One region of the Kitasatospora atroaurantiaca genome, then DNA from elsewhere that is predicted to be linked to it. Evidence: riboswitches for the same ligand, from Rfam matches in the RefSeq annotation. Region 1 holds a riboswitch; the other holds the start of a gene.
What was found. Region 1 has a riboswitch for glycine ahead of gcvP (aminomethyl-transferring glycine dehydrogenase). Riboswitches for the same ligand answer to the same signal wherever they lie in the genome.

Region 1 (3,401 bases):
GTGCGCTGCTCGGCTTCGCGGCCGTGGCGGTGGGCTGTGGTGCCTCACTCACGGTTCTTCCTCCAGTTCAGGCCACCCGAGCGATGTGCTTCAGATGGGCGAAAGTAAACGAACTGAAGTAACCATGCAGCCAGATACTTCACTATGTCAAATATCGACTGGTGAAGCTTAGGCGACGCAACGGCCCCGGCCCGCCGAGGAGCGGGCCGGGGCCGTTGGACTCACCGGGGTCGTTGGACTCAGGAGGGGCGAAGCGGCTCCGGCCGAGGCGAGTCCGGCATTGGGGCCTGCGCCGCGGCGGGGGCCGGGGCGTCGGCGGCCGGCTCGGCACCGGCGCTGTCGTCGATCTCGACGTGCTCGCGGCGCAGCTCCTCGCGCACCACGTGGTCGTCGGTGTAGCGCTCGACGACCAGTCGCACCCGCTCGATCGGCACCAGGTACTTGCGCACCATCGGCCGCTCCTCCCGCAGCGTGACCTCCTCGACCGCCTCGGCGATCTCCTCCTGGGTCAGCGCGTCCCGCTCGCCCTCGGTGACCGGCACCCGCTCCACCCGGACCCGCTCCCGCACCACCGGCACATGGCGCTCGACCGTCTCGCTGGTCACGTACTTGCGGAGCCGGGCCGTGTACGTCACCTGCCACTCGGTGGTGATGTCGAGCCGCTCCTCGCGGCAGGTGACCTCCAGCGGCCCGTTCGGGGTGCTGGTCATCGGCGCGTCCGATGCCGGGACGGGCTGCGCGACGGTCGGGGTCATGGACCGTACGTTGGTCTCGGAGGTCTCGGGGATGGACTTCTCGACCGTTGGGGACGGCTTCTCGTGATCGGTGAGCGGTGCGGTGAACGGCATCGTTGCGGCCTCGGTCTTCGGGGGTGCGGGGGCGGGGGCGGCGGGGACTGCGCCGAAGTCGAGGTCGGCGCCCTTCGGTGCGACGGAGCCGTTGGTGGCCGAGGCGGGGGGAGTGCCGCCGGCGTCCAGCCCGTAGTAGCGGTAGAGCTGGAGCTCCTGGGCCGGGGACAGGTGCTGGCCCACGCCGAAGTCGGGAGACTCCTTGATCAGGGACTTGTCGTACGGGACCTTGAGCTCCTCGCCCGAGAACTCGCTGGTGGTCAGCGGGACGAACGCGTCCCGGCCGAAGATCCCGGTGCGGACCGCGGCCCACTCGGGCTCGCCGGTCGCGTCGTCGAGATACACCTCGTCGACCGTGCCGATCTTGTCACCGTTCCGGTCGACCGCCTTGTGCCCGATCAGGTCTCGCGGATCGATATCGGTCTGCACGCTTTCCTCCAGTCCAACTGCTCCTGTGGAATCTCCGTCAGGGGGCGGTTGGAGGAGCTGCCCATCCGCCACTTCACACGAAAAGGCATCAATCGGGCACCTGCGACCCGAGCGCGGCCGTCCGGGATACCACTGGGCCGTCCGGGGTACTTCGCACCCGTACCGACGGCCCCGCCCTGACCGGTGATCTGCGGGGATTCCGCTGGTACCCTGGGCGCGACCGCCGAGCCCGCGCGGGAGAGTCCCCGACCCCGTGAAACAGCGAGGCAGGGGCGCCGAAGGAGCAACTCCTCCCCGGAATCTCTCAGGCATCCGTACCGCGTGGGATAGGTCACTCTGGAAAGCAGGGCAGGACCGCCGGCGCAGGAGCCGGTGGCCACCACCCTCACCGACGGTGCAAGTCGACGGGATGCCAACGGGCGCCGGTACGACGAAGCTCTCAGGTACAGATGACAGAGGGGGAGGCTTACGGGTTCGTGCGTTGAAGGCCTCCCACGGCGGCCGTCCGGCGTGCGTACCCCCGCCGGTCCGTGACCAGGAGGCCTCGACCCCCATGAACGCCCAGCCGATCACCGGTCGCACCCACAGCGACGCGACGCTCACCGAGCTCGAGCAGGCCAGCCCCTTCGAGACCCGCCACATCGGCCCCGACGCGGCCGCACAGGACAAGATGCTCGCCCACGTGGGCTACGGCTCGCTGGACGAGCTGTCCGACGCCGCCGTGCCCGAGGCGATCCGCAGCCTCACCGCGCTCGGCCTCCCCGCGGGCCGCAGCGAGGCCCAGGTGCTCGCCGAACTCCGCGAGCTGGCCTCCCGCAACCAGGTCCTCCAGCCGATGATCGGCCTGGGCTACTACGGCACCTTCACCCCGCCGGTGATCCTGCGCAACGTGCTCGAGAACCCCGCCTGGTACACCGCCTACACCCCGTACCAGCCGGAGATCTCGCAGGGCCGCCTGGAGGCGCTGCTCAACTTCCAGACCCTGGTCTCCGACCTCACCGGCCTGGCCACCTCCGGCTCCTCGCTGCTCGACGAGGGCACGGCGGCCGCCGAGGCGATGGCGCTGGCCCGCCGTGTCACCAAGGTCAAGGGCGGCGTCTTCCTGGTCGACGCCGACACGCTGCCGCAGACCATCGCGGTGATCCAGACCCGCGCCGAGCCGACCGGTGTCGAGGTGGTCGTCGCCGACCTCTCCGCCGGCATCCCGGCCGAGATCGCCGAGCGCGGCGTCTTCGGTGCGCTGCTCCAGTACCCGGGTGCCTCGGGCGTCGTGCGGGACCTCAAGCCCGTCATCGAGCAGGCCCACGGCCTGGGCGCGGTCGTCGCCGTCGCCGCCGACCTGCTGGCCCTCACCCTGCTGAAGTCGCCGGGCGAGCTGGGCGCCGACATCGCCTGCGGCACCTCGCAGCGCTTCGGCGTGCCGATGGGCTTCGGCGGCCCGCACGCCGGCTACCTGGCCGTCCGCGCCGAGTACGCCCGCAACCTGCCCGGCCGCCTGGTCGGCGTCTCCGTCGACGCCGACGGCAACCGCGCCTACCGCCTGGCCCTGCAGACCCGCGAGCAGCACATCCGCCGCGAGAAGGCCACCTCCAACATCTGCACCGCCCAGGTGCTGCTCGCCGTGATGGCCTCGATGTACGCGGTCTACCACGGCCCCGACGGCCTGGCCGACATCGCCCGCCGCACCCACCGCTACGCCGCCGCGCTGGCAGAGGGCCTGCGCGCCGGTGGCGTCGAGCTGGTGCACGGCGAGTTCTTCGACACCGTCACCGCCCGCGTCCCCGGCCGCGCCGCCTCCGTGGTCGCGGCCGCCCGTGACAACGGCGTCAACCTCTTCCAGGACGGCGAGGACCTGGTCTCGATCTCCTGCGACGAGACCACCACCCGCGACCACCTGGCCGCCGTCTGGGCCGCCTTCGGCGTGCGCGGTGCCTCGGTGGACGAGACCGCCGACGCGCTGCCGGCCGCCCTGCTGCGCGAGGACGAGTACCTCACCCACCCGGTCTTCCACAGCCACCGCTCCGAGACCGCCATGCTGCGCTACCTGCGCCGCCTCTCGGACCGCGACTACGCGCTGGACCGCGGCATGATCCCGCTGGGCTCCTGCACCATGAAGCTCAACGC
Region 2 (3,401 bases), 4.1 Mb from region 1:
GACCGGGTCGTACTCGTCGGCCAGCACGACGGTGGAGACCGCCAGGCCCTCGGGGGCGTGCGCGACCGCCCGCTGCACCAGGGCCCTCGCCGCCTCGACGGCGGGCGGGGAGGTGTCGTACAGCTCCAGGCCGATCGCCAGGTACGGCTCGCCGAGTGCCGGGCGCACCCAGGCCCGGCGCAGCGCTCGGACGGGGCGGACCTCGGCGGCCTGCTGCTCCAGCAGGCCGTAGAACTGCGGTGCCTGGACCTGGGGTTCACCCAGCTGGAGCGGGCCGGCCGGCAGCCGGTCGAGCCCGGCCGCGACCCGGCGCAGGTCGGCCCAGGGGATGCCGACGCCACCGCCGGGGACGTGCGGATTCAGCCAGAGGCCCCAGCGGGTGCGGTACAGCGCGTTCGCGATCTCCGGGCCGGAGATCACCTCGTGCGCGCGGGCCCAGCCGCTCGCGGCGAGCTGCTCGGGGGAGGTGACGGCGGGGGCGTAGCCGTGGCCGCTGATGTCCATGTTCCCGTACTGGGCGTCCGGGCTGCCGGGGGTGCCGTGCCAGAGCAGCATCCAGACCTGGCCCTCGGCCAGGGCGCGCAGCAGGTTCTCGTACGCCTCGTACCCCTCCGGCGCGACCTCGCCGAGGGCGCGCTCGATCGCGCCGCCGCCTGCCGCTCCGGAGCTCATGGGCCCTCTTCCGTCGTCTTCCGATGTCGCCGCACGGGTGTCGTTGCACGGTCTGTCGGGGAGCACCTTATTGGGCCGGGCCGACAGCCGTCATACCACCGTCCCCCTACCGGCCGGTCACCCCCGGGCGTAGAACGGCTGCACCCGGGTGAGCAGCCACTCCACGACCGGGTCCGCGACCAGGTCGAGCAGCACCAGATGGACGCCCCAGGGCAGCGGGGCGGTTCCCAGGGCGCGGCCGAGCGCCTCGTTGGCCTGGCCGGGATCGGTGGGCATGGCGGGGTCGAACTGGACGCCGACGAACAGCGCCGGGGCCTCCCCCTCCACACTCGCCAGCGCCCGGCGGGCCGTCAGGACGCCCGGCAGCGCGGCGAGTTCGGAGGCGGCTGCGGCAAGGAAGGCGTACGGCTCCTCGTGCGGCTCGAGCTCCCGCAGGGCGACCCGCGCGCCGTCCGGCTGCTGCTGCCAGCGCTCGCCCTGCGGACCGCGCCGCAGCTCGCCGACCCCCTCCGGCGGCACCGGGATGCCCACCGGGGCCTCCGGGTTGACGGCGATGCCGACGCCGAGCGGCAGCCCGCGGGCGAACTCCCAGACCGGGGCGATCGCGAAGGCCATCCCCGGGGCGTGCTGCAGGAACTGGTCCTGCGAGGAGAAGACCGGCACGTACGGGGTGCCCGCGAGCTCGATGGTGGGCAGGTCGAGCGCCTGGCCCTGCGGGTCGGCACCAGCCGGCAGCGGGATCCAGACCTGACTGCGTGCCAGCACCTCGATCACCCTGGGCGTCGCACCCGGGTCCCCGAGGGCGGCGGTGAGCACCTGCTCCAGCTCGTTGGCGGGCCAGCTGCCGCCGGGTGGAGCCGCGCCCGGCTCGGCCCATGCCTGTGTCTCGCCCGCCGGGTAGCCCATCGGCCTCTGTACCGCCCCTCGTCTGATCGCGCTGCGAAAAGCCTAGCGTCCGGCGCCAGGGCGCGGCCCCTCTCCCGCGGAGCGCTCGGGGCATGCCATGATGAGCGCGCCCAAACTTCATATCGGCCGTTCGAACCCGCGCGGGAGAGTCCGGAGTGCCCCTGGGGGTACAGCCGGCGCCGAAGGAGCAAGTCCTCCCCGGAATCTCTCAGGCACCCCTACCGCATGGGCGAGGCACATCTGGAAAGTGGACACGGCCGCGCCGTGCGCCCACCCACGGTGCAAGCCGCCATTCTTAGTGGCGGTGAAGCTCTCAGGTTGTGACGACAGACGGGGAGACTCCACCCCCGCATGCCCGTAAGCAGCCAAGGAGTCCCGCCACCATGTCCCCTCGCCTCACCGCACTCGACTCGCTGCACCGCGCCCTCGGCGCGACGATGACCGACTTCGCCGGCTGGGACATGCCGCTGCGCTACGGCAGCGAGCGCGAGGAGCACGTCGCGGTCCGCACCAAGGCCGGTCTGTTCGACCTGTCCCACATGGGCGAGATCACCGTGACCGGCCCGCAGGCCGGCGAGCTGCTCGACCACGCGCTGGTCGGCTTCATCTCGGCGCTGGGCGTGCTGCGCGCCCGCTACACCATGATCTGCCGCGAGGACGGCGGCATCCTGGACGACCTGATCGTCTACCGCACCGCCGAGAACGAGTACATGGTCGTCGCCAACGCCTCCAACGCCCAGGTGGTGCTGGACGCGCTGACCGAGCGTGCGGCCGGCTTCGACGCCGTCGTCCGCGACGACCGGGACGCGTACGCGCTGCTCGCCGTCCAGGGCCCCGAGGCCAACGGCATCCTCGCTTCCGTCACCGACGCCGACCTGCCCGGCCTCAAGTACTACGCGCTGCTGCCCGCCACCGTGGCCGGCAAGGACGTCTGGCTCGCCCGGACGGGCTACACCGGCGAGGACGGCTTCGAGATCTTCTGCGCCCCGGCCGACGCCGAGCACCTGTGGCAGGCGCTGACCGAGGCCGGCTCCGCCCAGGGCCTGGTCCCCTGCGGCCTGTCCTGCCGGGACACCCTGCGCCTGGAGGCGGGCATGCCGCTGTACGGGCACGAGCTGAACACCGACCTCACCCCGTTCGACGCCGGTCTCGGCCGGGTCGTCCGCTTCGACAAGACCACCAACGGCGGCGCCTTCGTCGGCCGCAAGGCCCTTGAGGAGGCCGCCGCACAGGCCGAGACCAACCCGCCGCGCAAGCTGGTCGGCCTGGTCTCCGAGGGCAAGCGCGTCCCGCGAGCCGAGTACGCCGTCGTCAGCACGGACGGCACGCCGATCGGGCGGATCACCTCCGGCGCCCCCTCCCCCACCCTGGGCAAGCCGATCGCCATCGCGTACGTGGACGCGGCGTTCGCCGAGCCCGGTACGGCCGTGGCCGTCGACGTGCGCGGCAAGCACGAGCCGGTCGAGGTCGTCGCGCTGCCGTTCTACAAGCGCGCCCGCTGAGCTCGCTGAGCCGTAGTACCCCCCATGTCCGGTCCGCTCAGCGGACGGCTTCGCCCTACCCTCTTGCGATCCTGGAGAATGACGCCATGAGCAACCCCACGCACCTGCAGTACACCAAGGAGCACGAGTGGCTGACCGCCGCTGCCGACGGTGTGTCGACGGTCGGCATCACCGCTCACGCGGCCGACGCGCTCGGTGACATCGTGTACGTGCAGCTCCCCGAGGTCGGGGAGACCGTCACCGCAGGTGAGACCTGTGGCGAGCTCGAGTCCACCAAGTCGGTCAGCGACCTGTACTCGCCCGCCACCGGCGAGGTCGTCG

Region 2: linked by a shared signal. The riboswitch ahead of gcvT (glycine cleavage system aminomethyltransferase GcvT) and the one ahead of gcvP (aminomethyl-transferring glycine dehydrogenase) in region 1 are both predicted to bind glycine.

The regions. Positions count from the first base shown of each region.
Region 1 is NZ_VIVR01000001.1:1,013,136-1,016,536, reverse strand. Features, by position in the region: gene FB465_RS04650 (MFS transporter) at 1-52, opposite strand, end outside; gene FB465_RS04645 (PRC and DUF2382 domain-containing protein) at 240-1,277, opposite strand; glycine riboswitch at 1,502-1,607, shown strand; glycine riboswitch at 1,609-1,740, shown strand; gene gcvP (aminomethyl-transferring glycine dehydrogenase) at 1,831-3,401, shown strand, end outside.
Region 2 is NZ_VIVR01000001.1:5,099,672-5,103,072, reverse strand. Features, by position in the region: gene FB465_RS23270 (enhanced serine sensitivity protein SseB C-terminal domain-containing protein) at 1-672, opposite strand, end outside; gene FB465_RS23265 (enhanced serine sensitivity protein SseB C-terminal domain-containing protein) at 790-1,578, opposite strand; glycine riboswitch at 1,710-1,812, shown strand; gene gcvT (glycine cleavage system aminomethyltransferase GcvT) at 1,962-3,080, shown strand; gene gcvH (glycine cleavage system protein GcvH) at 3,167-3,401, shown strand, end outside.